Regions from separate parts of the Rhodoferax sp. GW822-FHT02A01 genome, predicted to be linked through region 1. Evidence: predicted binding sites of a transcription regulator. Region 1 holds the regulator's gene; each other region holds the start of a gene.

Region 1 (8,018 bases):
AGGGGTTGTGATAGGCCTCACGGCCCAGCATGACGCCGTCCACATGTGCGAGTTGTTCCGCAACCTGTGTGGTGATTTGAATACCGCCATTGATGGAAATGGTGAGCGCCGGGAAGTCTTTCTTGAGTTGGTACACCACGTCGTAACGCAAAGGCGGAACCTCCCGGTTTTCCTTCGGGGACAGGCCCTTGAGCCAGGCGTTGCGCGCGTGCACGATGAACACCTTGCAACCGGCATCCGAAAGCGTACCCACAAAGTCCCGCACAAAGTCATAGCTCTCCGTGCGATCGATGCCGATGCGGTGCTTGACGGTCACCGGCACGTCCACCACGTCTTGCATGGCCTTGACGCAGTCGGCCACCAGGGATGCTTCGTTCATCAGACAGGCACCAAAGGCACCGCGCTGCACCCGCTCCGATGGGCAGCCGCAATTCAGATTGATTTCGTCATAGCCCCACTGCTCGCCCAATTTGGCGCAAGCTGCCAAATCTGCGGCATCGCTGCCCCCCAGTTGCAAGGCGACAGAATGCTCTTCCGCGTTGTAGTCCAGATGGCGCGGCACATCGCCATGCAGCAAGGCGCCGGTGGTCACCATCTCGGTGTACAGGCGGGCGTGGCGGGTCATGAGCCGGTGAAAGTAGCGGCAATGCTTGTCCGTCCAGTCGAGCATGGGTGCAACGCTGAGACGATGAGGGGAATAGGCGGTTTTCAATTCAAAACCAGAAAAATGGGGGTGGTGCCAAGGGGCTAAATTAGACCATGGCTGGCATTTCCGGCCTCGGCTAAGGGCTCGGCACCGGCGATCAGGGGTTGACGCACCAGGGCGCCGTGTTATGCATCAGGCCCATCCACAAGGCCCAACCGGAACTGACCGCCAAAGCCAATCCAGCCAACCGAACGCCCCAAGCACCACTGCTGCCCCCCATTCGACCGCTGCCACGCAGCTTGAGCCAGAGCCAAGGTGCGGCAGTCATGGTGACACTGGTACCCAATGCAAACAGCGCCATGACCAGAGCGCCATCCAACGGACCGCCAGCCATGGCGGCAACCAGCAAGGCGGAATACAGCAACCCGCAGGGCAACAAGGCCCACAACGTTCCCAGCAGCAGCGGTGCACCGCCCGCTCCGGCGCCCAAAGCCTTGGCGCGCGCCCAGATGCGCCGCCCAGCAGACTCCAGCCAGATGGGTTGTTGGGCGCGGATCAGCAGCACCAGTCCAAGCAACATGGCGGCCACATGGAACATGCTCCAGACCGGTCGCAGAGCCGCGGATTGGATGGTCATCCAGCCCAGCCCCTGCATGCTGGCGGCAGCCAAGGCACCCAAAGCGGAGTAACCCACGATGCGCCCGAGTTGAAAGCTCAATATTGCCGGGTTCTTGCGGGCTCCGGCCGCCTGACCAATGCCGGCGCAGGCGGCGCCACACATGGCGACGCAATGGGGGCCGCCGGCAAGCCCCATCAACAGCGCCGTGGCGCCCAAGGAAAATTGCATTCTTCGATGCTAAATGATCTTGGAGAACTTGGCGCGGGTACGGTCAGTTTGCAGGTAGCGGTCAAACACCATGGCCACGGCACGCACGAAGAACCAGCCCTTGGCGGTGACCTGGATCGCACTTTCCTCCAGCACCACCAAACCTTGGTCCACCAGCGTACGCAGGACTTCCAACTCCTTGGCAAAGTAGCTGTTGAACTCGATCAGGTAGGCCAGCTCAATCGATTCATATTGAACCTGCCCCTGGCACATAAGCGCCATGATGACGGCTCGACGCACCAGATCGTCCCGGGTCAAGGCCAACCCGCGGACAATGGGAAAGCGCCCCTGGTCCAGGGCGTCGTAATACTCTTCCAGCGTCTTGGCATTCTGGCTGTAGGTAGCGCCGATTCGCCCAATGCTCGAAACACCCAGGGCGATCAGATCGCAATCGGGCTGCGTGCTGTAGCCCTGGAAGTTGCGATGCAAACGTCCCTGGCGCTTAGCCACGGCCAGCGCGTCGTCCGGCAAGGCGAAATGGTCCATGCCCACATAGACGTAGCCGGCCTCCATCAGTGCGGCCATGGAACGTGACAGCATGGAAATCTTGGAGCCGCCGCTCGGTATCTCGGCAATGTTGATGCGGCGCTGCGGTTTGAAGCGTTCCGGCAGATGGGCGTAGGCGTACAAAGCGATGCGATCCGGACGCAGCTCGATGATCTGGGCAATGGTCCGCTCAATCGACTCAGGGCTTTGCTTGGGCAGGCCGTAGATGAGATCTACATTGATGGATTCAAACCCACGGCTGCGCGCATCTGCCACCAAGGAGAAGACCTGCTCGGCTGGCTGCACACGGTGCACGGCCTTCTGGACCGCCGGGTCAAAATCCTGCACGCCGAAGCTCAGGCGGTTGAAGCCCAGCTCGGCCAGGGTATCCAGCCGCTCGGCATCGATGGTGCGGGGATCTATTTCAATGGAGTATTCCCCACCAGGGACAAAGGTGAAATTGCGCTTGAGCATCGCCATGACGGCACGAAGCTCATCGTCGCTCAGAAAGGTGGGGCTGCCTCCGCCCAGGTGCAACTGGCTTACGGACTGTGCAGTTCCAATCAGCTGGGTATGCAAAGCCACCTCTTTTTCCAGGTAAGTCAGGTATTCGGCAGCCTTTTCGTGGTGCTTGGTGATGATCTTGTTGCATGCGCAGTAGTAGCACAGCGACTCGCAGAATGGGATATGTATGTAAAGCGAAAGCGGCAATGCCAAAGCAGCAGGCCCGCTGCGGCGTTGTGTCAGTGCCTGAGAATAATCTTCTGCATTGAAGGCCTCAACGAAGCGGTCGGCGGTAGGATACGAGGTGTAGCGCGGGCCGGAAACGTCGTATTGGCGCAGCAAGTCTTCGGTGACGGGGGATACGACAGAATTCATAGGTACTCCAGGACATATCCCCGACAATGTGCCTGAAGATGCAAACAGATAGTTTGATGTGAATCAAGGTCTCGAATACATGACATTTCGAAATTTAGGTTCATAATTGATTTGGATCAGGTGAGATAAGGAAGAACACATGAACGCATATCTACCGGATGAAGCCCATCCCGCGATTTCCATCAGGCCGGCGGGCAACGTGGTTGAAATGAGTGCCCACGGCATCAAGGTCGCTTGTTCCAACTGCAATCTGCGTGAACTGTGTATGCCCCTGGGGCTGACCCCTTCCGAATTGGAGCGTATTGACGAAGTGGTGGGCAGTCGCCGCAAAGTCAAGCGCGGCGCCACACTGTTTCGCAATGGCGAGAGATTCACCAGCCTGTATGCGATCCGCACAGGTTTCTTCAAGACCTGCGTTGCCTCCGAAGATGGCCGCGACCAAGTGACGGGTTTTCAGATGGCAGGCGAAATTGTTGGCCTGGACGGCATCGTCCAGGAGCACCACACCTGCGACGCCGTAGCACTGGAAGACGCAGAAGTGTGCGTCATGCCTTTTGAAAAGATTGAAGAGCTGTCGCGCGAGGTTTCAGCGCTGCAGCGCCACGTGCACAAAATTTTGAGCCGGGAAATCGTGCGCGAAAATGGCGTGATGCTTCTGCTCGGAAGCATGCGCGCTGAAGAACGCCTGGCGGCGTTCCTGCTCAACCTGGTGCAGCGTCTGCACGCTCGCGGATTCTCTCAATCGGAGCTGGTCCTGCGCATGACGCGTGAAGAAATTGGCAGCTACCTGGGCCTCAAGCTGGAGACGGTCAGCCGCACCTTCTCCAAGTTCGTCGAAGAAAACATCGTCGAGGTCAAACAACGCCACGTCCGCATTCTGAACACGGACGCGCTGCGTGAAATCGTCAACCCGAAGGTTTGCAGCTAAGTAGCGTTCAGGGGGCGTCCACAGGCTTGGGGACGCCAGTAGCTGCGTGATTCCTTGCAGCCATCGCAGGTGCGGCACTGGACGGTGTACCACCTAGCGTCTTGTTGATTTCCAGTCCCTTCTGGTAGTAGTTTTCATCCGTTACAGGATCTGGTCGGCTGATGGCCAGGTACAGCGTGATAAAACTTGCCACAACAACGATGGCAGGACCTGCCACAACCATCCATACGTGACCGAACTTCCACCATGGTTTGGCTTCTGGTGCATTGGCGAGCTGACTCATATCGGTTCCTTGCATTCAATACTTGAAAGAGAAAACCCCGGCAGGACTTCGAGTCAGGACTCGAAACACTGCCAGGGTAGAAGCTGCTACTGAGTCGACTTACTGCTGAGCAGTGCCCAGGTTGGACAGACCCCAGACATAAGAAGCCACAACATGGATCTGCTCAGGACTGAGCTTATTTTCCTGAGCGGGCATGATGTTGGTCTTGCCGTTGGTGATCATGTTGATGATGGCCTGCTCACCAAAACCGTGCAACCAGATGTTGTCGGTCAGGTTGGCAGAGCCCACCGCTTGCATACCCTTACCGTCTGGGCCGTGGCATGCAGCGCACACACCGAACTTTTCCTTGCCCAGGTTGGCACGCACGGAGTCGTGCGGGCTGCCAGACAGGCTCAGCACATAGTTGGCAACATTCTTGACGTCGTCAGAAGTGCCCACTGCGGCTGCCATCGAAGGCATGTTGCCAACACGGCCCTTGGTGATGGTTTCCACGATTTTCTCGGGTGTGCCACCATGGAGCCAGTCATTGTCAGTCAGGTTGGGGAAGCCCTTGCCGCCACGCGCATCGGAGCCATGGCACTGCGAGCAGTTGTTCATGAACAGACGTTCACCAATGGCATGTGCCTGGGGATCCTTGGCAACGTCCTCCACCTTCATGGCCATGAACTTGGCGTAGATAGGCGCCACTTCGGCATTGCCCTTGGCAACCTCGGCGTCATACTGTCCATGCGACGTCCAGCCGGAGCTGCCAGGAGAGCTGCCCAGACCGGGGTACAGAGAAAGGTACACGGCTGCAAAGATGATGGTGATGACGAACAGGCCCACCCACCAGCGTGGCAGGGGGTTGTTCATTTCACGCAGGTCGCCGTCCCACACGTGTCCGGTGGTGTTGTCGTGGGAGGTCATTGCCTTGGCTTTACCACTGAACCACAGCAGCAACACGCAGGCCGCTATGGAAAAAATAGTAATGCCAGCCACATACACGGACCAAAAATTACTTACAAAGTCACTCATGATGAATCCTATTGGGGTAGATCAGTCTTGCTGAAAGGGCAAATTGGCTGCTTCAGAAAAGTCGTTGGAGCGACGCTTGGACCAAGCCCACCACACAATTCCAATGAACGTGACAAAGCTGACCAGAGTTGCCAAGGCACGCAGGGTGTTGATATCAAAATCCATGTCGGTCTCCAGCGTTTTCAGCGCAGCGCCAGTCCCAGGGACTGCAGATAGGCAATCACGGCTTCCAGCTCGGTCTTGCCCTTGACTTCCTCAACCGACTTGGCAATTTGCTCATCGGTATAAGGCACACCAACCTTGCGCAAACCAGCCATGTGCGCAGGCATCACTTCAGCATCTACCAGGTTCTTGGCCAGCCAGGGGTAGGCAGGCATGTTGGACTCGGGAACCACGTCGCGCGGATTGGTCAGGTGAATGCGATGCCATTCATCGCTGTACTTGGCACCTACGCGAGCCAGGTCAGGACCAGTGCGCTTGCTACCCCATTGGAAGGGGTGGTCGTACACCGACTCGCCGGCCACCGAGTAGTGTCCGTAGCGCAGGGTTTCTGCGCGGAAGGGACGAATCATCTGCGAGTGGCAGTTGTAGCAACCTTCACGGGTGTAAATGTCGCGGCCAGCCAGTTGCAGTGCGGTGTAGGGCTGAACGCCCTTGAGCGGCTCTGTCGTCGACTTCTGGAAGAACAGGGGAACAATTTCCACAAGACCACCAAACAGCAGAACGATCAGGATCAGCACGATCATCAAAAAGTTGCTTGTCTCGATCTTTTCGTGAGACAGGCCGGAAGTGTTATTGGACATGTTTCTATTTCCTTCAAGCGTGAGCCACAGCGGTAGGCACTTCAACGCTCACGGCGCGGCCCTTGGTAGCAGTCATCAGGGTGTTCCACAGCATGATCACCATACCGGTCAGGTACAGCAGACCACCCAGCAGACGCAGAACGTAGAAGGGATAGGTTGCCTTCACAGCTTCCACGAAGGTGTAGGTCAGGGTGCCGTCGGGGTTGATGGCACGCCACATCAGACCTTGCATCACACCGGCAATCCACATCGCAGCGATGTAGATCACGATACCGATGGTGGCAGTCCAGAAGTGCACTTCAACAGCCTTGGCGCTGTACATCTGCTTCTGACCGAACAGCTTCGGAATCAGGTAGTACATGGAACCCATGGTCACCAGACCCACCCAGCCCAGAGCACCGGAGTGCACGTGGCCCACGGTCCAGTCGGTGTAGTGGCTCAGGGCGTTGACGGTCTTGATGGACATCATCGGACCTTCGAAGGTCGACATGCCGTAGAAGGACAGGGACACGATCAGGAAGCGCAGGATCGGGTCGTCACGCAGTTTGTGCCATGCGCCGGACAAAGTCATGATGCCGTTGATCATGCCGCCCCAGCTGGGAGCCAGCAGAATCAGAGAGAACACCATACCGACGGACTGGGTCCAGTCAGGCAGAGCGGTGTAGTGCAGGTGGTGAGGACCCGCCCACATGTACGTGAAGATCAGCGCCCAGAAGTGGACGATGGACAGACGGTAAGAGTAGACCGGACGACCAGCTTGCTTGGGAATGAAGTAGTACATCATGCCCAGGAAGCCTGCTGTCAGGAAGAAGCCCACCGCATTGTGGCCGTACCACCATTGCACCATGGCGTCCTGCACACCGGCATAGGCCGAGTAGGACTTCATGGGGCCGACCGGGATTTCCGCACTGTTGACCAAGTGCAGAATCGCCACAGCCAGAATGAAGGCACCGTAGAACCAGTTGGCCACGTAGATATGGCGCACCTTGCGGGTACCCACCGTGCCGAAGAAGACTACGGCAAACGCCACCCAGACCACGGTGATCAGGATGTCGATGGGCCACTCCAGCTCGGCGTATTCCTTGCCGGCGGTGTAGCCAAGCGGCAAAGAGATGGCGGCCAGCAGAATGACCAGTTGCCATCCCCAGAAAGTGAAAGCGGCCAGTTTGTCGCTGAAGATACGAACCTGGCAAGTGCGCTGCACCACGTAGTAGCAGGTTGCGAAAAGACCGCAACCGCCAAAAGCGAAAATCACCGCATTGGTGTGCAACGGACGCAGCCGCCCATACGTGAGCCAGGGGATCCCCAGATTGAGCTCGGGCCATGCCAGTTGGGCGGCGATGATGACGCCAACCAGCATACCCACGACCCCCCAAACCACCGTCATGACGGCGAACTGCCTTACAACTGTATCGTTGTATAGCTCGGCTTTCTGATTTGCAAATGCCATAGTTACCTCTTCTATAAAAACGCTGTGCCGAGTTTCTTGTTAAGGGACGTAAAGGGGGTTGACCAAAATCAAAGCCCTACAAGAAACATTGCTAATTTCTGAGAATACCTGTGAAACGACCTGGATACTTTCACGAATCTTTCAGGATCCGCTCACCTTCGCGCTCGATGTCTTCAAACTGGCCGCGATCAATCGCCCACCAGAGCCCCCCCAGGATGAAAAACACCAGCACCACTGAGAGCGGGATCAATAAATAAAGAATGTCCATTAGATTCCTTTGTGCAGACTCTCCACACGGGAGAGTCGCAATGCATTGGCAACGACTACCAAAGAGCTGCACGCCATGCCCAGACCGGCAAGCCAGGCTGGAAGCAAACCGGCAATGGCCAAGGGTACGCAGGCCGCGTTGTATAGCAGTGCCCAAATCAGGTTCTGACGCACCACCGACAATGTCTTGCGCGCCAGCAGGACCGAATGCACTACCGACATCAGCTGATCCCCCAGAACGACAAAGTCCGATTGTGCCTGCGCCAGCGGCACTGCCTTGCCAAATGCAAATGACACGTGCGCACCTGCCAACACGGGGCCATCATTCAGACCGTCACCCACCATCAGCACGTGGTGACCTTCAGACTGCATGGCA
Region 2 (8,018 bases), 2.3 Mb from region 1:
GCCCGAGCAGCAGTTGTGGGAGCTCTACTACACACTGCTACTCAAGGACCTTGGCTGCAGCAGCAACGCGGCGCGCATTTGCGAGCTCTACCTGACCGATGACCTGAGCTTCAAGCGTGATTTCAAGCAGGTGGGCGACAGCCTGCCGCAGGTGGTGCGTTTTGTGTTGCAGCACACCGGCCTCAAGACCGGGCTGGCTGAGCGCTTCAAGAGTGTGCTCAACATCTTCAAGAACGGGTCGGAGTACTCCACACAGTTGATCCAGACCCGCTGCCAGCGCGGTGCCGAGATTGCCCGGCTGCTGCGCTTCTCCGAAGGCATTGCCCAGGGCATCTACAACCTGGACGAACACTGGAACGGCGCGGGCAAGCCCAGTGGCGTCGCTGGCACCGATATCCCGCTGTACTCCCGCATTGCCCTGCTGGCACAGGTTGTTGACGTATTCCACACGGCCGACAGCAAGGAGGCCGCGCTGGCCGAAGTAAGCAATCGCAAAGGCCAGTGGTTTGACCCCACGCTGGTGGATGCGGTGCAGCGCCTGGCAGCACAGGATTCGTTCTGGAACACCTTGACTTCCAGTGATATCGACGCGGCCGTGGCGGCTCTGGAGCCGGCCCGCTTTGAGGTGCCTCTGGATGAGGACTACCTGGACGACATTGCCACGGCCTTCGGTCAGGTGGTGGACTCCAAGAGCCCCTACACCAGCGGCCACAGCGCGCGCGTGGCCTTGTACACCGACTTGATCAGCGAGACCTTGGGATTGAACCTGGAGCGCAGGCGTTGGCTCAAGCGCGGGGCACTGCTGCACGACGTGGGCAAGCTGGGCGTGAGCAACAGCGTGCTCGACAAGGCTGGCAAGCTCGATGCAGCCGAGTGGGAAGCCGTGCGCAAGCATGCGGAGCTCACTGAGTCCATCCTCTCTCGCATCAGCGCCTTTCGCGAACTGGCGCGCATTGCCGGAGCCCACCACGAGCGCCTGGACGGTGGTGGCTATCCACGCGGATTGACGGCGGAAGACATTGCTATCGAAACCCGCATCATCACCACGGCCGACATCTTCGATGCCATTACTGCTGAGCGCCCTTACCGCGGTGCTGTGCCGGTGGACCAGACGTTGGAGATGATGAAGAAGACCGTGGGCACCGCGCTGGACCCGCTGTGCTATGACGCCTTGTGCGCCGCCATGGCCAACGTGCCCAAGCTCGGTTAGTTGCCAGTTGCTGCCTGTGGTTCGGGCGCACTCTTTTTTGGTGCTGCACCGTCCACGCGCAGAGTCAGTCCACCCGCCTTGCGCGGTCCTTCGCCCGGCCCCACGCGTGCCTTGCTCGCCGCGCACCGCAGGCGCAGCGCCTCTACCTGCGATTTCAGCTCCGTGGTGTCACCGATCTTGTCGCTGTAGCGGTCCAGCACACTGAAGGCCGACTCCACTAGTTTGATGTTGAGTGTCTCCTCGCCCCGCAGCAGCAGCTCCTTGACAGCGGCAGCCGGGTCGCCCTTGAGGCTGAGCGACATGGCGTATTCGGCGTACTTGAGTATCTTGGCGCTGCAGGTGCGCACGCGGTCGGCGTATTCGGGGTGAGCCTTGGCAGCGCCGATCAGCAGCTCGCTCATGGCCCGGCTGGAGCAAAAGCGCAATGCCAGCCGGTCGATCACCGAGTACACCTCTTCAAGCTGGATGGCGCGCTTGGCCAGCTGCGCCAGCAACGCCACCAGATTGGAGGCTGACTCGAAGTCGAACTCCGGCAGTCGTATTTCGCCGATCATGGCGCGCACCGACACCAGCGACTGCGCAATCTGGTGGTGGTGTATCAGGCTCAAGGTCTGCACGACCTTGGACAGGCGCCGCGTGCGTTCCTGCCCTGGGTCACGTTCCAGCAGGCGTTCAAAGTCATTGACGCAACGCTGCAAGCCCTTTTGCTCATTGCGTCCGAACGTCATGAAGGCGCTGAGCACCAGCACCTGGCAATCAAAGATCTTGGAGTCCAGACCCAGGAACGCTGTGCGCTGCAGAGCCCTGTCCGCATCTTCGAGCTTGCCGGCATAAAACGACATCATCCCAAAACTCTGCAGCCGTCCGATGGAGGCTGGCGTGAGCTGGCTGGCCATGCGGTAGGTTGCCAATGCCTCCTCGAATTTGCCCAACTCAAACTGGGCGCGGCCCATGACGTCATAGGCATCGGCATAGGTGGGGTCTTCCGTGATTAGGTTTTCCAGCGTGCTGACCGCTGCGGCGGGCTGTCCGCCATCGAGCATGGAGCGGGCAACACCCAGTTTGGCCCAGGGCAGGGTCTTGGCCTGAATGACGGCCTCGTACAGGCGCTGGGCCTGGGTCGGCTGGTCCAGACGCAGCAGCAGCTCGGCCCCAATGCGCGCGGCATACAGCCAATAGGCATTTCGGGCTTCAAAGCGCGCGATGCACAGCTTGGCGGCGCGGGCAAAGTCGCCTTCTTCTATGGCAGAAAAGATCTCCTGCAATGCCGCCTTGCGTATCCGGGCCTGCTGCAACCGCTCGCTCAATTGCGAAGGCTTGTGGGGCTTGAGCAAATAGCCATCCAGCGCCGACTCGGCGGCATCAGCCACCTTGGCATAGGTGGCCTCACCGGTGATCATCACGAACACGGTCGAGAACGGAAGCAGCTGGTTGCGCCGCAGATCGTTGAGCAAGTCCTGTCCGGTTGCGCTTTCCATGGGAAAGTGCTGTTCGCACAATACGAAGTCAAAGCTCTGAAACTCCAGCATGCGCCTTGCGTCTGCAATGCGCCCGCACTGCATCACGGTGCGGATTCCGAAGTCCTTGAGTTGACTAACCAGTATCGAGCGCATGGCCGGGTTGCCTTCCACGACCAGGGCCCGCGTGTTGGAAATGTCTTCTAGCAGCTGTGCCATATGTGCCGCCCATGGACGTGGGCGTGTAATTGTTTGTCCGGCTACATTGCCGATGAGACATTGTGATGCACGCCATTGTGTTGACGCAAATCAATATTGACGTGGACGCGCGGGAACAGAATGCCTTCACCTTTGGTTTCAAAGAGGATGGTCTTCCATGTTGCAGATTCGCATTCACGGGCGCGGTGGACAAGGGGTGGTCACGGCGGCCGAAATGCTGTCGCTGGCCGCCTTCGAACAGGGTCACCATGCGCAGGCTTTTCCCAGCTTTGGTTCCGAGCGTACCGGCGCTCCCGTGGTGGCCTTCTGCCGCATCGACGACCATGAAATCCGCCTGCGCGAACCCATACTGGCGCCCGACGTTCTGATCGTGCAGGACCCCACCCTGCTGCACCAGGTCGACGTGTTCCAGGGGCTGCAGCCCGGCGGCTATGTGCTGATCAACACCCGCCGCACCTTTGATGAACTGGGTTTGGCGGATATCAGCAAGCACTTTCGCCACGAGCGCCTGACCACGGTTCCGGCCACGGATATTGCGCTGCGGCATTTGGGCCGCCCCTTGCCCAACGCCGTTTTGCTGGGCGGCTTTGCCGCGCTCGCCGGGCTGGTCACGCTGGATGCGGTGGAGCATGCCATACGCCACAAGTTTTCCGGCAAGGTCGCAGACGGCAACATCGCCGGCGCCCGCGAAGCCTATGCCTATGTCCAGAATGAAATGAAGGAGCTGGCCCATGCGCAAGCAAGTTGAAGGTTCGGCCGCCGTTGCCGAAGCCGTGGCGCTGGCGCGTCCGGAAGTGATTTGCGCCTACCCCATTTCACCGCAGACGCACATCGTCGAAGGTCTGGGCGAGCGGGTGAAGAGCGGTTCGCTCACGCCTTGCGAGTTCATCAATGTGGAGAGCGAGTTCGCCGCCATGAGCGTGGCCATCGGTTCATCGGCAGCCGGTGCACGTACCTACACGGCCACGGCCAGCCAAGGCCTGTTGTTCATGGCCGAAGCGGTCTACAACGCCTCCGGCCTGGGGCTGCCGATTGTGATGACGGTGGCCAATCGCGCCATTGGTGCACCCATCAACATCTGGAACGACCACAGCGACTCCATGAGCCAGCGCGACTGCGGCTGGCTGCAACTGTTTGCCGAGACCAACCAGGAGGCGTTGGATCTGCACATCCAGGCCTTCAAGATTGCCGAGGAGCTGTCCATGCCGGTGATGGTATGCATGGACGGCTTCATCCTCACCCACGCCTACGAGGGCGTGGACATGCCCACGCAGGCCGAGGTGGACGCCTTTCTGCCGCCCTACGAGCCGCGCCAGGTGCTGGACCCGGCCGAGCCCGTGTCCATAGGCGCCATGGTCGGACCCGAAGCCTTTATGGAGGTGCGCTACCTGGCCCACGCCAAGCAGACCATGGCGCTGGAGCGCATCCCGCAAATTGCGGCGGAGTTCAAGCAACGCTTTGGCCGCGACTCCGGCGGGTTGGTACGACCCTACCGCACCGAGGATGCCGAGACCATCGTGGTGGCCTTGGGCTCGGTGCTGGGCACCATCCAGGATGCGGTGGACGAGATGCGCGCTGCGGGCGTGAAGATCGGCGTGCTGGGTATCCAGTCCTTCCGCCCCTTCCCTCTGGCCGCGGTGCGCGCGGCGCTGCAGGGTGCCAAGCGGGTGGTGGTGCTGGAGAAGAGTTTTTCCGTGGGGCTGGGCGGCGTGGTGTCTACCGATGTGCGGCTGGCCTTGTCGGGCCTGCAGCTGCACGGCTACACCGTGGTCGCTGGCCTGGGCGGCCGAGCCATCAGTAAGGCGTCCCTGGTGCGCACCTTTACCGAGGCCACCAGCGACAGCCTGCAGAGTCTGACCTTCATGGACCTGGACTGGCGCATCGTGAACCGCCAGCTCGAACGCGAAGCCGCCACGCGACGCAGCGGCCCGATTGCCGAGAACCTGCTGCGTGACGTAGGTTCCATTGCCTCCAAGGTGACGTAATGACGACCCCCATCAAGTTCTACCAGACCGGCACCTTCACCGTGGGCAACCGCCTGCTCACGCCCGAGCAGCGCAGCGTGCAGTCGAGCGAGGAGCGCAGCAACGCCCTCAACTCCGGTCACCGCGCCTGCCAGGGTTGCGGCGAGGCCTTGGGTGCGCGCTATGTGGTGGATGCGGCCATGCGCGCCACCCACAACCAGCTCATTGCAGCCAATGCGACCGGTTGCCTGGAAGTGTTCAGCACACCGTATCCGGAAACGTCGTGGCAACTGCCCTGGATCCATTCGCTGTTCGGCAATGCGGCAGCGGTGGGCACCGGCATTGCCGCGGCACTCAAGGTCAAGGCGCAGAAGAACGGCACCGCCAACAACGTGCGCGTGATCGCGCAGGGTGGGGATGGCGGCACCACCGACATTGGCTTTGGCTGCCTCTCGGGCATGTTTGAGCGCAACGACGATGTGCTCTACATCTGCTACGACAACGAGGCCTACATGAACACCGGCGTGCAGCGCAGCTCGGCCACGCCCATGGGTGCGCGCACCGCCACCACCATGGCGGTGGGAGCACATCCGGGCGCACCCGCAGGCCAGGGCAAGAACCTGCCGCAGATTGCCATGGCGCATGAGATTCCTTATGTGGCTACGGCTACTGTGGCCGACTTGCGCGACCTCGAAGCCAAGGTGGAGAAGGCCATGTCCATTCGCGGTGCGCGCTATCTGCATGTGCTGGTGCCGTGCCCGTTGGGCTGGGGCTCTGCCAGCCACGACACCATCAAGCTCGCCCGCCTGGCGCGCGAGACCGGTCTCTTCCCGGTCTTTGAGGCCGAGCACGGCGAAGTGACTGCCGTTACCCAGCTCCGCCATCCCGTGCCGGTGCAGGAATACCTGAAGCTGCAAAAGCGCTTTGCCCATCTGTTCGGACCCAAGGGCGATGCGCAGATGCTGGCGCGCATACAGGCCGATGCCGACCGTAACATCCGCCGCTTCAAGCTGTTGGAACAGGAAGCCTGATCATGCAAAAACCCTTTGCCATCACACTGGACCCGGGCTCTTCACTGGCCAACAAGACCGGGTCCTGGCGTACCGAGCGCCCGGTCTACGCCGACCATCTGCCACCCTGCAATGCACAGTGCCCTGCGGGTGAGGACATCCAGGGCTGGCTGTTCCACGCCGAAAGCGGAGACTACCTGCAGGCCTGGCAGCACCTCACGCGCGACAACCCGTTTCCCGCCATCATGGGCCGGGTCTGCTACCACTCCTGTGAGGGAGTCTGCAACCGTGGCAAGCTGGACGCCGCGGTGGGCATCAATTCGGTGGAGCGCTTTCTCGGGGACGAGGCGCTCAAGCGGGGCTGGAAGTTTGCTGCGCCTGCAGCGGATACCGGCAAGCATGTGCTGGTGGTAGGGGCCGGACCATCGGGCATGTCGGCGGCCTACCATCTGCGCAGGCTGGGCCATCGCGTCACGGTCAAGGAAGCGGGTCCCTTGATGGGCGGCATGATGCGCTTCGGCATTCCGCAGTACCGCCTGCCGCGCGACGTGCTCGAGGCCGAGATGCAGCGCATTGTGGACATGGGCGTGACGGTGGAGCTGGGTGCCAAGGTGGAGCACATCGCCCGCACCATGCAGGAGGGGCGCTTCGATGCCGCCTTCCTGGCTGTGGGCGCACACATCGCCAAGCGCGCCTTCATTCCCGCCAAGGACTCCTCTCACATTCTGGATGCGGTATCGGTGCTGCGCTCCATGGAAGGGGCCGACAAGCCCATGCTGGGCCGCAGGGTGGTGGTGTATGGCGGCGGCAATACCGCCATCGACGTGGCGCGCACGGCCAAGCGCCTGGGCGCTACCGAGGCCATCATCGTCTACCGCCGCAACCGCGAGAAGATGCCTGCACACGATTTTGAAGTGGAGGAGGCGCTGCAGGAAGGCGTGATGGTCAAGTGGCTCTCCACCATCAAGCAGGCCGATGGCGGCGTGCTGACCGTGGAGAAGATGGTGCTGGACGACCAGGGCAATCCGCAGCCCACCGGCGAGTTTGAAAGCCTGGAGGCCGACTCGCTGGTGCTGGCACTGGGCCAGGACGTAGACCTTTCCCTGCTCGACGGTGTGGAGGGGCTGGAGGTGAAGGACGGCGTGGTACAGGTGGACCCGCACAGCATGATGACCGGGCACCCGGGCCTGTTTGCCGGTGGCGACATGGTGCCGGCGGACCGCAACGTCACCATCGCCGTAGGCCATGGCAAGAAGGCCGCGCGCCACATCGACGCCTGGCTGCGCGGCCAGACGTTGGCGCCCACAGTCAAGCATGCAGTGGCAGGCTTTGAGCGCATCAACAGCTGGTACTACAGCGATGCCCCCAAGACCGTGCGCCCGCAGCTGGAGCTGGCACGGCGCACCAGCAGCTTTGACGAAGTGCAGGGCGGCCTCACCGAGGACAACGCCTTGTTCGAGGCGCGCCGCTGCCTGAGCTGCGGCAACTGCTTCGAGTGCGACAACTGCTACGGTGTCTGCCCCGACAACGCGGTCATCAAGCTGGGGCCGGGCAAGCGCTTTGCCTTCAACTACGACTACTGCAAGGGCTGCGGCATCTGCGTGCAGGAGTGCCCCTGCGGTGCCATCGACATGGTGCCAGAAGAGACTTGAAAAACGGTATATATCGTATATATTAAAGTGCCTTGGGTTTAACGGTGGAGGCACTCGCGCATGTCAAACGAAGTTCTGGTCTGGTGGTTTTTCCTGTGCGTGGTGAGTGCGGCCAATGTCATGGCGCTGACATATTCCGGTCATCTGCTGCTGCGCCGGCAAGGGCAAATTCCGCGCGAGGTGTATGCGTCACGCAAGCTGCAGTTCCTGCTGTCGGCAGGCTACGTGCTGGGCTGTGCCTACCGTTCGGCGCTGCCGGTGTTTGATGTGCAGCGCATCTGCCTGTTTGATTCCTGGTTTTCCAGTGTGATCGTGGGCCGCTCGGTGGCCACGGTGGCCGAGCTGTGCTTTGTCACGCAATGGGCCTTGCTCATGCGCGAGATCGCCGACGTCACGCAAAGCAAGGCGGGTCGCTGGACCTCCATGGCACTGGTACCGTTGATCGCCATTGCCGAAACCTGCTCCTGGTATTCCGTGCTCACCACCGCCAACATCGGTCACGTCAT
Region 3 (8,018 bases), 1.5 Mb from region 1:
AGGCGCTCAAGGTGCTGGGCGTGCTGTATCTGCTCTATCTGGCCGTGTTGACCTGGCGTGACCGAACTGCCTTCACGGTTGACGAAGCACGCCCGCCTGTCCGTGTATGGAGTCTGGTAACCAAGGCCATCTTGCTGAACTCGCTCAATCCCAAGCTCTCGCTCTTCTTTCTGGCCTTCCTACCCCAATTTATGGACGCTTCCGCTGCGCAGCCTCTTGTGGCATTTGGCGTGCTGAGTGCCGTTTTCATGACCATGACCTTGGCGGTTTTCGTGGGTTACGGCATGTTGGCTCACGGCTTTCGGAGCATCGTGATTCAGACACCTACCGTGCAGGCCGGGCTGCGCAAGAGCTTTGCAGTGGCCTTCGTCTTCATGGCGGCAAGGTTGGCATGGACCGAGGGCACACCGTAAACTCAGCATAACAATGCTCGTGTCAACGACACCATTTTGCGATCCTGCGTGCTCTTTCAAAAGGAGCACACCAAATGGATTCGTTGACACTTTCCCAAATCTTCGTGGCCTGGCTTGTAGCCTCCGTTCCCGTGAGTTTGTTTGTAGGGCACTGCATCTTCGGCTCCAATCGTTGCGAGTGATAGGTCACCAAACTGCAAACAGACCTTCACGCAGGTCTTCCCGAAGCATATATTTCGATGCGATCAAAGACGCCTTAGCGTGCCTACTCTCGTGTTTGGGCTTGCGTCGCCGCAGCCAGCGTGTAGGTGGTTGAATCAGCAAAAACAGCAGCGTAATTAAGCACTCAGCGTCTCCAGAAGAGGCGCAACATCTTGCGCTAGACTGAGGCTCTTACTTCTTGTAAGAGCAATCCGACTCAGCATTTGACGACGAGAAAGACGTGAATATTTCTCTGTCTTCACCCAACACATCCACTTCGCCTCTCCCCGAAACGAGCCGGCGCATACTGTTTGCGCTGCTCGTATCGGTGGTACTGCACTGCAGTCTTCTCGTCGCCGGCTGGCGGAATCCAGAGCCCATACGTCTTACACCACCAGAGCCCACTTTCCTCACACTGAGGCTGCGGACCCTGCCTCCACCTTCCAACGAATCAACAGAAAGACAAGGTAACACTGTTGACACGGCGAGTAGGATTAAGGATTCTGTTTGGGTACCTCTGGGCTTTTGTCGTAGTGACTGGAATCGTCTGCACCTTGGGGGTGGTGGGAGGGCTGGGTATATGGGCAAAGGGGTAAATTGAACTGATCCGCCAAGAATGGTGTGCCGATGGGAAGTGTTGTCATCTGACAAGACCTTGACCTATCGCAACGAAAGGATTTCCGAACAGAGTCATACCCTAAGGTGCGCGTGGCGCTTGTAAAGGTATTGAATAACTTCGGAGTTTCTTATGAAAAAGACAGCAATATTGGTTGGTGTAGCGTTGTTATCTATGTCTGCATTTGCAGAGTTGCCCGTATCCACAGGAACTCCATCGTTGATCTTCAAGGCCATCCAGATTGAGAACACGAAGGACAAACAACAGGAGGTGGTGACACCGTATCGCCTGTATGACAAGCTTGTAGTGACAGTCTTTGACCCGGTGGTTTGCGGGCAACAGCCACAGGCCGCAAAGTTCAAGTTTACGGACAATCACTTAACGGTTGGCTATGACCTGACGCCTGGACCCGGGGGCGATTCAAAGAACTGCGCGTTGGTATCTGAATTTGTCATCGTAAATGCGCCGCACGGCGACTTCGAAGTCAATTTTGCGGGAGGCGATGAGCCGATGACTATTGCGAAATTGCGCAAGTGCCCGTTCTACCAGCCAAAGGGCGAAGACATTTATGAGTGCCTTGCGCCAACAAAATAGCGCTGTACCCATGGTGAATGAGTTGCCGCTACTCTGCATCCATTGATGGGAGTACCAAGTTAGCAGCTTGCGAAAAAAAACCTCCATCACATGACGGATGGAGGGTTCTGAAAAGCTTTCGCCAATAACATGTAGAGCGAGGGCGCCAATCCCCCGCAGTGCATATTGTCGACAGTTCGATACTCTTGAAATGTGCGTCTTTGCAAATTAATGTAAAGCTGGTTTTTTGCCTAATCACCTTGCGCTACGTCAATATTTTCTGCCTGCATCGGATCAGCATTGACCCATGTCGAAGTTGTTTCGGCAAATTGGCAGGAGACGAAAATGAAATTGGTTGAATGCGTTTGTGGCGTTGCTCGATCTTTGTGGTTGGGGACATGGAGAAAGTCGGCCATTGCTGGACTTGTCGGGCTGGTATCGCTGATTGCGTGTCAGTCAGCATTGGCTGTACCAACGTTCGCACGACAAACGGGACAAAGTTGCGTGGCGTGTCATGCGGGAGGTCAGTACCCCGAATTGACTCCCTATGGGCGGATGTTCAAGCTGACCGGATACACCTTGGGTGAAGGTGGCAATCCGCTGTCGGCAATGGTGGTGGCAACCAACACCACAACGCAAAATCCAGCGGCAGACGGGTATGGAGCCATGGCCTCAAGCCGGGATGGTCAAACCATTATTGAGAGTGCCAGTGTCTTTTTGGCCGGCAAGGTTACTGACAACATCGGCGGATTTGCGCAGTACACCCAGTCTTTTCCAGATGGGGGAAGTTTTGCAGCCGACAACTTTGATCTGCGGTATGCCGATCGAACGGTTGATGTCAATAGAGATCTGGTTTGGGGGCTCACACTCAACAACAATCCGTCGGTTCAAGACGTTTGGAACAGCGCGCCAGCATGGTCTTCTCCCTATATGAGCACGACACAGGGAGCGTTTGGGGGGCTGCCGTACACGACCTTGCTCGAGGGCGGGCTCTCTCAAAAGGTAGCAGGTATTGGTGGTTATATCTACCTCGATAAGACTTACTACGCCGAACTGACTTCATACCAGGCTGCCAAGGGTGGGCTTTCCTTCCTGAGCTATCCAACGCAAAGCGGAGACACCAGTCATCCATTTGCCGGTACCTATGTTGACGGCAACAACCTGTACTGGCGCCTTGCATACACGCGGGAATGGGATGCTCACAACATCATGGTAGGTGCTTTTGGATTCGATGCTAAAACGCTAGTGGACAATGCGGATGCAATTCCTGACGCGTCTCTTGGAAGCTTGCACTACCGGGATGTGGGCATAGACGCTCAGTATCAGTACTTGTTAGCTCCACATACGTTTACTGCACAAATACGTGCAATACAGGAAAACATTGATGACAACCAAGTTACGCCAACTTACAGCGGATCTGCGACATTAAATACCCTCTTTGCAAAGGCGAGTTATGTCTATCGGCAGACATACGGCGCAAGTTTGACCTACCGAAACGTAACAGGTAGCGCAGACGCAGCGGTTTACACCTACAACGCGACGAGTGTTCCGGATTCTGAGGTGTGGACACCAGAGTTCTTCTACCTGATCAATCAGAACGTGCGCGTGGGCGTTCAATTCAATATCTTCACCAAATATCTGGGAAGTACATCAAATTACGACGGTGCTGGTCGAAATGCCAGTGACAACAATTCCACATATGTGTATCTGTGGGCCGCTTTCTAATTGGGGAGACGATGATGAAGACCAAACAGCTTTTATTGAAATCCTTCACCGTTGTGGCCGCGGTGCTGACGATGTCCGCCTGCACCAGCCTTGGCAGTAGCCGTGATGTTGCAAACCCGGGTGTGCCCGGGAAGGTTGTAGCCGTTCAGGTGTGCTCCAACTGTCACGGAGTGACAGGTGAGTCCACATCACCGGCATTTCCCAAACTGGCAGGTCAACAAAAGGAGTACCTTGCAGCCCAATTGGCCGATTTCAAGGGCCACGACAGAAGTGACTCCCGTGGCACCCAATACATGTGGGGCTTTACCCACCTGACTGCAGGTCAGGTTGACGAGCTTGCAGATTACTTCTCCAGTCAGCCTGCTATGCGGGCACATATTGGTCAGAGCGCGCTATTGGTCCGAGGAGAGCAAATTTTCAACAACGGAATTCCCGAGAACGAAGTCGTAGCCTGCATGGCGTGTCATGGACCGAAGGCCGAAGGCAATGGTGGATTCCCACGCTTGGCCGGCCAACATGCAAGCTATGTCGTGGAGCAGCTCAAAGTGTTCAAGCACACGGACCAACGTCCTCGTGGTGCCGCTATGAAGCAAATCACGCACGCGCTATCAGATCAGGATATGGAAGCTGTAGCGCAATATTTGGCGTCGATCGGATCGCCAAGATAGCAACTTCGATCATTCGCTTGCGCCTACATACAGCATTTGGGCGCACGCTTCAATCAGGCAGGCATGGCTAGCAAAACGAGTTTTACGATTAGTAATCCCGCCGCGATAACCAGGTAGGCGCGCAGCACCAGCATCCACATGCGGCTGGACAAGCTGAGGCGTGCCGGCGTCAACATGTCCATGGCGGGCATTCTCCAGTTGTCTCGCTCTACTTGCGTCATTGGAAGGAGCGTGTCTTCGGAAACTTGAACGCCTTGATAGCGCTCATAGACCTTGACGGCTAATGCCAAGATTGCGCCGAGTACCGTTCCACCAACCAGGACACCAAGAATGTGTGCATCGCTGATGTCTGGGAAGAGCACGGCCGCAGTCAGAATGACCGAAAGCATCACCAGTACAGCAATGATGGCTGCGGTGAACCAGTTGAGCCCTTTGGAATTGGCCCAAGGGCCCAGTACCGCCTTGTCGTTGCACAGCAGGAGCAAGAAGACAGTAGCGCTAGGAAGCAACACGCCTGCCAAGGTCTGCACGAGGTTGGTGAGAAGTCCCAAGGGCGTGCCAGGAGTCAGTACCAAGGCGGCAGCAACGATGATCAGCCCTATGTAGACCGCATAGAAGGCCTTGGCATCGCCGGGCTTGCGGTGCAGGGAGTGACGCACTGCAAATACATCACCAATGGCGTAAGCCGTTGAAAGCGATACCGCCAATGCACCAATGATGGAAGCGTCGATGAGTGCAATGGCGAAAAATACGCCTGGCACACGACCATAGTATTTCTCCAACCCATTGGCGACACCCAGTGCGTCGGTGAAATTGCCGAATTCCGGCTGCCCGCCAAAGGTCTGCGCCGCAAAGGCAATCATGGCAACGGCGCCTACGACCACCAGGAAGATGCCCAGCCAAAGGTCCATGCGCTGGTATCGGATGAAGCGCGGGGTGATTCGCTTGTCGATGACATAGCTTTGCTGAAAGAACAATTGCCAAGGGGCGACGGTGGTCCCGACAATGCCAATGATCAGCAGCATGACTTCGCTCAGCTTGCTATCCTTGGGCATTTGGGGCACAAAGAAGTCATGAGCGATCTGGGTCGGGGCTGGATGGACCATGATCACGATGGGAATCAGTAGCAGACTCGCAAAAACAAGAAACAAGGAGAATCGTTCAAAGCGACGAAAGTCCCCGGTGCTGGCTGCTCCGATGATGATTAGCGCTGCGATTGCGACACCCCATATGCGCGAGACGCCCAGATAATCCAATCCGAGGCTGATACCGATGAATTCGGTAACGATGGTCAAGGCATTGAGCAAGAACAGATCGACTACGCTGAAAGCCCCCCAGAACTTTCCAAAGCGCTCAAAAATCAACCGAGCATGCCCAACTCCCGTGACGGCTCCCAGGCGAAGAACCATCTCCTGGTTGACATAAAGGACAGGTACAAGCAACAAGAGGGTCCATAGCAAGGATGTGCCGTAGTTTTGTCCGGCCTGCGTATAGGTGCCGAATGCACCCGCATCGTTGTCTCCTACCATCACTATCAGACCGGGACCAAGTATTGCCAGTAAGGTGTGCCAGCGCTGTTTCCATGTTGCGCGCACACCGGTATCCCCTAGTTTGATGGTTCCAAACGCTCCACGAATATCTCCCACATGTGCACTGTCGAGCACTGCGCTGGAGCCCACTTTGACGGAATCGTTCATTGCGTTGATTGGGGTCATATTGATTTCTCCTCTGTAGGCATGCGCGATCAGCGAGCGCTGGTCAAGATGGAAAACAAGGCTCCATACGGAGCGGCCGCGACAGGGTCGTGGTGCTGGTCAGCCTTGGGTCGGGTTGTAGATACGCATGTCCAAACCAAAGCCAGAGCCTTGATGACAAAGTGAATATTGAATTTCATGGCAACTCCTTTGTGAAGGCGATCCACAGGATCGACGTCAAAGCGCACACGTCTTTGCTACCGAAAACGCTCAGGCGAACGCTTCAGCACAAACGCATTGCGCAAATGCAAAAAACCGAGGAGATGCACTGCAGTGCCAAGAACTGACACCGAAAGAGAAAGCTGCAACACATCGTCCTGCTGAAACCAGCGAGACGATGCGGAAAAAGGCCGCCTACGTACGCGCTGGAGGGCTCGCCTTGGGCGAACCGGTACTAGGGCCAGATTCCATGGATTACTCCGTTGTTGAGAGGCGCGTATTGTCGTATTGACCGAAATCTGAGTCAATCGACACGGCACGCTTGTTGGGCGAAATTTGGTTTAGATTTGTAAAGATGCTCTGCGAAGTACTCTCCTTCCAAGCTTGCGGTCTTCCCAACCGGCCAATCCCACCCTATCTTTTGCAACGCTACCCCGAAGGCTTGACCGTCACAACTGTGGCCGCCGTAATCCTCAGTGTCTGACTCCCTTTTGAACGCTATCGCCCTAAATTCGGTCCAACGCCCCAGCCCACCACTCCAACACCCCCCACTCCCCCACGTGCCCAGCAGCAGTAACCACCGCCCGCCCCCCATCCACCTGCCGCAATTCCAGCGTCTCGACCGTCCCCCGCAACGCCCCAACCGTCGAAGCCTCAATCCTGAACACCCCACCATCCCAACTACCAAACGTAATCTCAAACGCCGGCCCAATCGGCTCGCACGGCCGCACGCGCATCAGGTAGTTGCCGGAGACAAAGATACGCGCACTGGCGCGGCCATCGTCGCGCGCTGGCTCTGACAATGCGATGCGCTTGCCCACAGAGCCAGACAAGCGGTCCCATATCTCGAAGTAGGTGCTGTGGATGCCGCGCTCCAGCACGCGTTCAGTCGTCTCGAATTCCATCCAGCCTTCGTCCACCGTGGCGCGTGGGGGCTGGTAGTCCACCAGGCGTTGCCAGGTGCACATTTCCTTGTCGCCCACTTGCGTGATGCGGGTGGTGCCGCTGAAGCCCTGCAAGGGGCGGTCGGGTGACTGTGGCACGCGCAGGTCCACATGCCACTCGCCGAGCTGCATCCAGCGCACCAGGGTGGTGGTGTCGCGGGTGTCCGGGGTTTCCAGCAGCGTGCGCGACCAGACGCCGAAGTAGCGTTCGGGTACTTCGCCCGTGCTGGGGGCGGGTGCGGGCCAGCCGGGGGTGGAGAGGTTCAGGTCATTCATAGGCTTGGGGGAAGGTGTGCAGGCGGTTGTAGAAAGTCATGTCGTGGTTGGGCCAGATCCAGGCGTCAGTCTCCTGCGCCAGGGCTTTGAGCTTGCGGATGCTGTCAATGGCCTGCGCCTCGTTGCCGCGCCACAGGCCGCCGGGGGCGATCTCTTCTGCGATGTTCTCTTCCAGGTCGGCCGCATCGCCCGCCAGCAGCACCGGTGGCCCCTTGGGCAGTTCGATCCACATGGACATGTGTCCGGCGGTGTGGCCCGGCGTGCTGATGGCCTGCACGCCGGGCACCACGCTGTATTCGCCGCGCTGCAGTTTGAACTGCAGCGGCGTGCCTGCGTCGTCGGTCAGGTCGTCGCCCCACACGGCAATGTCTTCGCCCGTGTCCGCAGCTTCCTTCTCGTCGAACTGCAGATGGATTTCGGCGCCGCAGCCGCAGCGGCGCAGCTCCTTGAGTCCGCCCGCGTGGTCAAAGTGCAGGTGGCCGATGAGGATCACATCCACGTCCGCCGGTGTGAGGCCCAGGCGCGCCAGGTGGTGCGGAATGCGCTGCTCCTCATCCATGCGCGGTGGCGCCATGCCCAGGGCCGAGTCTTCGTAGAAGCGTTTGCGCAATGTCGGGTCGTTGATCTTGCGGTGGTCGCAGCCCACGTCGTAGAGGATGCGTCCGTTGGCCGTCTCTATCAGGTAGGCC
Region 4 (8,018 bases), 2.4 Mb from region 1:
AAACGCTGCGGCTGTTGCCACGCAAGGTGGTGAGGTGGTGGGGCAGGTTGTGGAAACCATGAAGGGCATCGTTGACTCCAGTCGCAAGATCAGCGACATCATCAGCGTGATTGATGGCATCGCCTTCCAGACCAACATTCTTGCGTTGAATGCTGCGGTGGAGGCGGCCCGTGCCGGTGAGCAGGGACGCGGTTTTGCGGTGGTGGCCAGTGAGGTTCGCTCCCTCGCGGGGCGCAGTGCGGAAGCTGCCAAGGAGATCAAGTCCCTGATCAATGCCAGTGTCGAGCGCGTCGAGCAAGGAACGGCACTGGTGGACAAGGCCGGCAGTACGATGACCGAGGTTGTGGGCAGCATCCGCCGGGTCACCGACATCATGGGAGAAATCAGCGCGGCAAGCAGCGAGCAGGCATCTGGCGTATCCCAAATCGGTGAGGCGGTGCAAAGCATGGATCAGGTGACCCAGCAGAACGCGGCATTGGTGGAGCAGATGGCTGCGGCCGCGAGCAGTCTGAAAAGCCAGGCGCAGGAATTGGTAGCAGTGGTTGCGACCTTCAAGCTCAATGCAACGGACGTCCGTGCACTAAATGCTTAGTCGTGCATAGGTGTCGAGCAAGGCACTCTTCTTCACCACACCCACGAGTCGGGGTTCTTCCGTGGATTGAATGACCGGCAGTCGCTCACCCTGATGCGCCATGAAGCGCCGAAACGCGGTACTCAAACCCATATCGCTGGTGAGGGGCTGGATTTCATGGGTGAGCAGGTCGATGGCCCGGTTGCCCCTCAGGTTGTGATCTGCCGTCGCCGAATTCAGATTCCTCAAAGGCACCACGCCTTGGTACACGCCCTGGGGGTCAACCACATAAAGGTACTTCACCGGATGTGCCGCAAACAGGTGGGCCATGCTGTCCAGATCCGCGTCCTGGCCCACTACGGTCTCGGCTGGCTGAATGAGGTCCTGAACCAGCAGCTTTCGCAAACGCTGGCGTTCCTCGCTCTGCACCAGCCGCCGGAGTGTGATGTCGTACATAGAGCCTGCATTGGTCACTCGCGCCACGAAGTAGGCCATCACGCACCCCACCATCAAAGGCAGCATCACCTGGTAACTCAAGGTCATTTCAAACAGCATGAGGATGGCCATCAGCGGCGCTTGCGTGGAGCCTGCCAGAAAGGCTCCCATCCCCACGATTCCGTAGGCAAACGGCGCGGATGCCAGTTGGGGCCAAAGCGATTGCACGCCCAGACCATAGATCTCACCCAGCATGCAGCCGAAGAACAGGGCGGGAGTAAAGACCCCACCGACAGCACCCGAACCCACCGTGGCAAAGGTGGCGAGTGCCTTGCTGGCCAACAGCAGAAAGAGCAGCGTCCAGCTCCATTGGGAATGCAACGCGCTGTTGACGACGCTGTAACCGTTGCCCCATACCTCCGGGATGAACCAGGAGACAAGACCAACCACCAGTCCGCCAAGACACATGCGCAAGGGCAATGCCACGGGAAGACTGGCAAAGAGTTTCCGGCTTCTTTCCAACCCCCTCAAAAATACCGCAGCCCCCAGCCCCGCAAGAACACCCAGCAATGCAAACAGCAGCACGTCGGGTCCCTGGATGCTGGGGAAGCTCGGGATGGCATAGGGTGGTTGATAGCCGGGGAATTCGCGCATGGTGATGTTGGCCACCACAGCCGCCACGATGATCGGCCCCAGGCTATCCAGCGCAATGGAGCCCAGCACGATTTCCGCAATGAAGAAGACGCTTGCAAAAGGCGCGTTGTAGGCCGCCGTAATACCGGCTGCGGCTCCACAGGCGACCAGCAGGCGCAATTTGTCGGCAGGCATGCGCAGCCCTTTGCCCAGGGACGAAGCACACATGGCCGCCAGTTGCACCATGGAGCCCTCGCGTCCAATCGAGCCACCACTGACAATGCTCACCACCGATGAAAGACTGCGCCCCACAGTCAGGCGCACGGGGATGCTTCCGTCTCCCATCGTGCTGGCCTCCATGTAGTCGCTGATGCTGTTCTTTTCCTTGAAGCGGTTGATCCATTGCAGCAGCAGCCCAGCAACCAGACCGCCCAATGCAGGTACACACAAGCGCGCCGCCGGGCTCAGACTGTGCGCCAGCGCAACCATGCTGCCGCCCTGCCCAAGCAAAGCCCTGTCTCCCCAGTACAGCGACAGACGAAAGGCTTGCGTTGCCAAGGCGCCTATCAACCCGGCCAATACAGCCCACACGATCATTGCCAGCCAGGAAAATCGATACAGCCTTTCACCCCAAAAAGTTCGATAGCGCACGCCAAGGAGGTGGAGAAGGTTCACGGCGCGGTCATGGGTAGATGCCGAACTATTTGTATTGAATGGAAAAAGGTCGAGCCGGATCGGAGACCTGAAAGCTTATCAGCTTGAGTACCTGTGTGGCATGTTTGTTCATCACTCGGGACCTCCGGTTCGCAGGCTCCAACAAACCCTGCCCGGCCGAGACGGTCTTCGGTGGCTTTCCTTCAATCTCCCAGACACCGGTTCCCGTTTCAACATAGATAGCCACGGCCGCAGGGTGGATATGCCAGGGACTCGCGGTGTTGGGTGCGAACTGCGAAGTGACCATGCGCACTTCTGTCCGGTCCTCCTGCATCTCCTTCAACAGAAATGCCGACGGCGGATCGGACGACTGTGCCAGCGCGTCAAACGCAATCAGACCCAGAAGACTCAGAGCAATAAAAATTCGCATACAAAAGGCAGCTGTACGGAAGTGGCGCACGAGTCTAATTCAGTGGTATTGCCTCCTGTTCGCTCTTTACATTTTTTCACTCGGAGGCAACGTAAAGACGTAGCTTGCGTAGCGGCGATTGAGCGTCGGCGAGATTAAGTTTGACTTAATTCTTGGCAACGTAGACTGGCCCATTCTCTGGAGCCAGAATGAACGCAACCATAGGACTTTTCACTGCAGCATTCCTGATTCTGCTCAGTCAGCACCTGCATGCCGAAGACACAACGCCGGCAAAGCAAGTAGATACGCTGGTGAGGCTTTCGGGCATCCGGCCGAATCCCGGCAGTGGGCATGACTTCTTTGTGTCCAAGCACGGACGGGAATGGTCATGCTCCAGTTGCCACACGGCGGATCCCACGGGTCTGGGCAAGCACGTCAAGACCGGCAAGGTGATCCAGCCCATGGCACCGGCAGCGAATCCAAGCCGCTTTACCGATGTCACCAAGACGGAAAAATGGTTCCGCAGAAATTGCAACGATGTGATCGGGCGGGAATGCACCCCCGAAGAAAAGGCCGATGTCCTGACGTGGCTCTTGAGCCTGAAGTAGCAGACCGCCATGCGCGGCAACCTGTTGAAGATCAAACCCATCTGATCGGAAGTCGATAGCATCTGGACCAGGGAATCGGCGCGCCCGCCATTCCGTTAGTCAAAGAAGGTCTATTTGTGATTCCCATCAAAACCGCATCTGCCTGGCGAGGAACATCGGACTGCCGCAACTGTGCAATCAGGGAGATGGTCCTGTTTGCAGATTTGGATGAATCCGATTTCTCGAAGATTCACGCCCCGATTGATGATCTGGAATATGCGTTGGATTCGGTGCTGCTGCAGGAAGGAGACCGCGCGCCAGGTCTCTTTACCGTGAGGTCAGGAATGTTCAAGCTGGTGCGAACGACCAGCGACGGCCGCGAACGCATCGTGCGGGTAATGCGCCAGGGGGATGTCATCGGTCTGGAAGCGCTGGTGCACGGCAAGATCGACACAAGCGTTGTCGCCTTGACCGCTGTATCCGTCTGTCGAATACCGCTGGAAATCATCCAGTCGCTGGCTGTGCAGTCGCCGCGCCTGCATCAGAGTCTGATGCGCAAGTGGTCCCACAATCAAAAGGAAGCGGAGGACTGGTTGGCAGACCTGAATTACGGCACTGCCCGCCAGCGCGTTGTCAATTTCATTCTGAAAATGCGAAGCCCCACCGACATGCAGCTCGTCACGCTCTTCAGTCGGGAAGACATCGGGGCGATGGTCGATTTGAAGATGGAAACCGTCAGCAGGGAAGTCAGTCAGCTTGTGCGCAACAAAGTTCTGGAACCACTGGACAAGCAGGGCCGTACCTACCGCATCATCAACCTCGCCGGCTTGTCGACTGACTGATTGCACGACCCGCTATTTTTCGTTGTTGCGGGCGGCTTCGTTCACCTTGTGCTTGAAGTACCAGAGGAAGAAAACCGCCATCCCCAGCATGAAGCCAATGCCGCTGATGCTCATGATTCCGTAGTCGGTGGTGAACAGATCTGTTAGCAGTTTCATGTCAATCCCCTTAAAGGTGTGACACGAGTGTCCCTGCCGATCTGGTGACGTCGATTGATATTTATCACCCGACACCTGCCATTTTTTGGGATGCTTTGACGCAGGTTACTTAAGCAGAACTTAATGCGCCGCCGTTGTCACTGAATTGACATACATAAAAACTACCTTCGGGTTCCCTTTACTCAGGTGTTCTCATGAATCTCACATTCAAAAAAATATCGGTCCTCGCCGCGTCGCTGTCGACCCTTTGCGCTGGTGGTCATGCATTCGCGCAGGAAGTCACAGGCGCAGGCGCCAGCTTTCCTGCACCGGTCTATGCCAAATGGGCCTCCGACTACAACAAGGCCACCGGCGTAAAGGTCAATTACCAGTCCATCGGCTCGGGTGGTGGCATCAAGCAGATTGACTCCAAGACCGTGGACTTCGGCGCCTCCGACATGCCCCTGACGGACGACGTCCTCAAGTCGAAAGGCCAGCTGCAGTTTCCCACGGTCATGGGTGGGGTGGTGCCCGTCATCAACATCAAGGGGATTGAGCCCGGCCAGATGAAGCTCACCGGCCCTGTGCTGGCGGACATCTTCCTGGGCAAGGTAGCCAAGTGGAACGACCCTGCTATCAAGGCCTTGAATCCCACACTGGCACTGCCTGACACGGACATTGCGCAGGTGCGTCGCGCCGACGGCTCCGGCACCACCTTCATCTTCACCAACTACCTGAGCAAGGTCAGCCCCGAATGGAAGAGCAAGGTGGGTGAAGGCACGGCAGTGAACTGGCCCATTGGTGCTGGCGGCAAGGGCAACGAAGGCGTTTCGGCCTTCGTCAACCGCATTCCCAATTCGATTGGTTATGTGGAATATTCCTACGTGAAGCAGAACAAGATGAACTACGCCATCCTGCAGAACGCGTCGGGCAATTTCGTCCATCCCGACGAGGCAGCCTTCAAGGCGGCCGCTGCCGGCGCCGATTGGAGCAAGTCGTTCTACCAGATCCTCACCAATGAGCCAGGCAAGGAAGCCTGGCCCATCAGCGGAGCCACCTTCATCCTGATGCACGAAAAGCAGGACAAGCCCGCCAACGCAGCCGAGGTGCTGAAGTTCTTCAACTGGGCCTACGCCAATGGCGGCAAGGCGGCCTCGGATCTGGATTACGTCCCGATGCCGGCCACCGTGGTGGCCGCCATTCAGAAGTCCTGGGGCGACATCAAGGACAACGCTGGCAAGCCCGTCGCCTTCAAGTGAAGCGCTAGCGCAGGTGATGCACCGCAGCCTGCCGATACACCGGCGTATCCAGGCCCTCAAAGCGGGCCTTGAGTTGCAGGGACAGGAACTGCGAGTAATGCCGGCTCTGGTGCAGATTGCCGCCATGAATCCAGAGCTGCGGCTGGTTGGTGGGCTTCCACATGTTGCGAAGCTCGCCTTCCCATGGTCCAGGGTCCTTGGTGGTGCTGGAGCCCAGGCCCCATACCTTGCCGACGCGGTTGGCCACATCGGGTGAGACGATGTCGGCCAGGAACTGGTTCATGGAGCCAAATCCGGTGGCGTACACGATCAGATCCGCGGGCAGCTCGGTGCCGTCGGTGAGCAGTACTGACTTGGGGTTGATGCGCTCGATGTTTACCCGGCTCTTGAGCTTGATGCTGCCATTGGCCACCAGCTCGGACGCGCCCACGTCGATATAGTAGCCCGAACCGCGGCGCAGGTACTTCATGAACAGGCCAGAGCCGTCATCACCAAAGTCCAGCATGAAGCCCGCCTTCTCCAGTCGGCCATAGAGATCGGCCTCGCGCTTCTTCATCTCCTCGTACACCGGGATGTGGAAGGTGTGCATGATCTTGTAGGGCACGCTGGCAAAGATCAGGTCGGCCTTGTGGTGGTCTATGCCGTTCTTGACAGCCTCTTCGCTGTAGAGCCCGCCCAATGCCAGCTCCATGAGCGCCTGCGAGGGCGCAATGTGGGTGCTGCTGCGCTGGACCATGGTGACGTCCACGCCGTTCTCCCACAGGGCTGCGCAGATGTCGTGGGCCGAGTTGTTGGAGCCCAGCACCACCACTTTCTTGCCCTTGTATTTTTCCGGGCCGGGGTGCTTGCTGGAGTGGTGCTGCTCGCCTTCAAAGGTGTCGGCACCTGCAATCTTGGGCACGTTGGCATAGCCGGAAACACCCAGCGCAAACACCAGTTGCTTGGGCCGCAGCGTCACCTGTTCACCGGCGCGGTCCACCTCCACCACCCACTCGCCCTTGGCCTCGTCAAAGTGCGCACTCTTGGCAGTAGTGGAGCCCCAGTAGTTGAGCTCCATGACCTTGGCATACATCTCCAGCCAATCGCCCACCTTGTCCTTGGGTGCGAACACCGGCCAGTCGTCCGGGAAAGGAATGTAGGGCAGGTGGTCGTACCACACCGGGTCATGCAGGCACAAGCTCTTGTAGCGGTTGCGCCAGCTGTCGCCGGGACGCGCATTCTTCTCGATGACCAGCGTGGGCACGCCCAGACGACGCAGGCGCGCAGCCAGAATGATGCCGCCCTGACCGCCCCCCACGATGACCACATAGGGCTGCTCGCTGTAACCCAGCTTGGCCTGCTCCTCATTGCGCAGCTCCATCCAGGTTTTGCGGTTCTTGTGCACTCCGTGCTCTGCGCCCTTGATGCGGCGGGTGCCGGTCTTTTCCTCGAAGCCCTTGAGTTCCACCATAGTGGTGAGCAGGGTCCAGGCCTTACCGTCCTTGAGCCGCAAATGGCCGCGTCCACGCGAAAGACGTGTCTCGAAGGTGAACCAGGCGTCGATCACGCCACCGGCTTCGGTCGCTTCGCCTTCCAGCGTGAAGCTGCCTGGAGCCACATCGGCCAGCCGTGCAGCGAGCATGTCGCGCACCGCGGGCTTGCCTTCCTGGGTACAGATGTTCCAGGTGAAGCTGACCAGGTCGCGCCAATAGCAGTCGTCATCAAACAGTGCGAGCGCCGCTTCCAGATCACGCTTGCCAAGCGCGGCACCAAAATCGGCCAACCAGGTGCTGGCCCTTTGCGAGGGGGTTGTCATTGAACTTGTCTCCTGTGGATGGCCAGCCTCGAAATGGGCTGACTCAACTGATACAAGTCAATATCCGTGCCAGAACGGTCCGGCGCCTAAGTGCTTGATTTGTATGGACTCAGAACGCAGGGGGTGCTGTCACACTGTGACAGGTGTAACAGCCAGGCAGGTGACAGTTGTCACCCTGTTGCACCGCTATTCGCGGTTGTTCGGCACGATGCCTGCACGCTTCATGCGCCGGTACAGCGTCATGCGCGACAGCCCCAGCTCGCGCGCCAGGGCACTTACGTTCCAATGCGCGGCGCGCAGAGCCTGTAGCAGCTGCTCGTCGGCATCGCAGCGTGGGGCTGGACGGGGCTGCGCCACGGCCTGCACGGCGGATGCTTCACGCAGTTGCGGCAAGTCGTCGGTGTCGATGTCGCCGTGCGCGCGCATGCTGCTGGCGTAGTCCAGCACATTGCGAAGCTCCCGCAGATTGCCCGGCCATGTATGTGCCATCAGTTGTGCCAGCGCTGCCGCAGTGAGTGTGCGGCCTGACAACATATGGCCAATCAGCGCACCACGGTCCGCCCGCTCGCGCAGCGGCGGCAGACTGAAGTGGGCACCATTGAGGCGGTAGTACAGGTCGTCACGGAACTTGCCTGAGCGCACCAGCGCTTCCAGGGGCGCATGCGTGGCGGCAATGACGCGGATGTTGATGGGGATGG

Evidence for each region. Region 1 encodes FNR, which switches genes on or off when oxygen is low (the NO sensors DNR and NnrR bind a similar motif). Its sites were predicted from a motif close to TTGATNNNNATCAA; they were not measured.
Region 2: the regulator FNR is predicted to act here: its motif matches at 2,967-2,980, upstream of AAGF34_RS04010 (2-oxoacid:acceptor oxidoreductase family protein).
Region 3: the regulator FNR is predicted to act here: its motif matches at 2,104-2,117, upstream of AAGF34_RS11805 (cytochrome C).
Region 4: the regulator FNR is predicted to act here: its motif matches at 4,433-4,446, upstream of AAGF34_RS07585 (DUF3149 domain-containing protein).

What each region holds. Positions count from the first base shown of each region.
Region 1 covers NZ_CP152376.1:4,015,470-4,023,487, reverse strand. The annotation lists gene dusA (tRNA dihydrouridine(20/20a) synthase DusA) at 1-712, opposite strand, end outside; gene AAGF34_RS19150 (sulfite exporter TauE/SafE family protein) at 804-1,493, opposite strand; gene hemN (oxygen-independent coproporphyrinogen III oxidase) at 1,503-2,897, opposite strand; gene fnr (fumarate/nitrate reduction transcriptional regulator Fnr) at 3,106-3,825, shown strand; gene AAGF34_RS19135 (FixH family protein) at 3,833-4,108, opposite strand; gene ccoP (cytochrome-c oxidase, cbb3-type subunit III) at 4,208-5,122, opposite strand; gene AAGF34_RS19125 (cbb3-type cytochrome c oxidase subunit 3) at 5,144-5,287, opposite strand; gene ccoO (cytochrome-c oxidase, cbb3-type subunit II) at 5,305-5,925, opposite strand; gene ccoN (cytochrome-c oxidase, cbb3-type subunit I) at 5,939-7,375, opposite strand; gene ccoS (cbb3-type cytochrome oxidase assembly protein CcoS) at 7,506-7,643, opposite strand; gene AAGF34_RS19105 (cation-translocating P-type ATPase) at 7,643-8,018, opposite strand, start outside.
Region 2 covers NZ_CP152376.1:833,946-841,963, reverse strand. The annotation lists gene AAGF34_RS04020 (HD domain-containing phosphohydrolase) at 1-1,210, shown strand, start outside; gene AAGF34_RS04015 (response regulator) at 1,207-2,886, opposite strand; gene AAGF34_RS04010 (2-oxoacid:acceptor oxidoreductase family protein) at 3,044-3,634, shown strand; gene AAGF34_RS04005 (transketolase C-terminal domain-containing protein) at 3,618-4,871, shown strand; gene AAGF34_RS04000 (thiamine pyrophosphate-dependent enzyme) at 4,871-5,881, shown strand; gene AAGF34_RS03995 (NAD(P)-binding protein) at 5,884-7,512, shown strand; gene AAGF34_RS03990 (hypothetical protein) at 7,573-8,018, shown strand, end outside.
Region 3 covers NZ_CP152376.1:2,514,655-2,522,672, forward strand. The annotation lists gene AAGF34_RS11795 (LysE family translocator) at 1-413, shown strand, start outside; gene AAGF34_RS11800 (hypothetical protein) at 1,363-1,824, shown strand; gene AAGF34_RS11805 (cytochrome C) at 2,149-3,528, shown strand; gene AAGF34_RS11810 (c-type cytochrome) at 3,543-4,196, shown strand; gene AAGF34_RS11815 (NRAMP family divalent metal transporter) at 4,250-5,911, opposite strand; gene AAGF34_RS11820 (hypothetical protein) at 5,941-6,090, opposite strand; gene AAGF34_RS11825 (hypothetical protein) at 6,616-7,329, opposite strand; gene AAGF34_RS11830 (N-acyl homoserine lactonase family protein) at 7,322-8,018, opposite strand, start outside.
Region 4 covers NZ_CP152376.1:1,595,817-1,603,834, reverse strand. The annotation lists gene AAGF34_RS07610 (methyl-accepting chemotaxis protein) at 1-592, shown strand, start outside; gene AAGF34_RS07605 (ClcB-like voltage-gated chloride channel protein) at 581-2,236, opposite strand; gene AAGF34_RS07600 (cupin domain-containing protein) at 2,340-2,723, opposite strand; gene AAGF34_RS07595 (DUF1924 domain-containing protein) at 2,912-3,310, shown strand; gene AAGF34_RS07590 (Crp/Fnr family transcriptional regulator) at 3,427-4,131, shown strand; gene AAGF34_RS07585 (DUF3149 domain-containing protein) at 4,144-4,287, opposite strand; gene pstS (phosphate ABC transporter substrate-binding protein PstS) at 4,482-5,525, shown strand; gene AAGF34_RS07575 (NAD(P)/FAD-dependent oxidoreductase) at 5,530-7,320, opposite strand; gene AAGF34_RS07570 (sigma-54-dependent Fis family transcriptional regulator) at 7,507-8,018, opposite strand, start outside.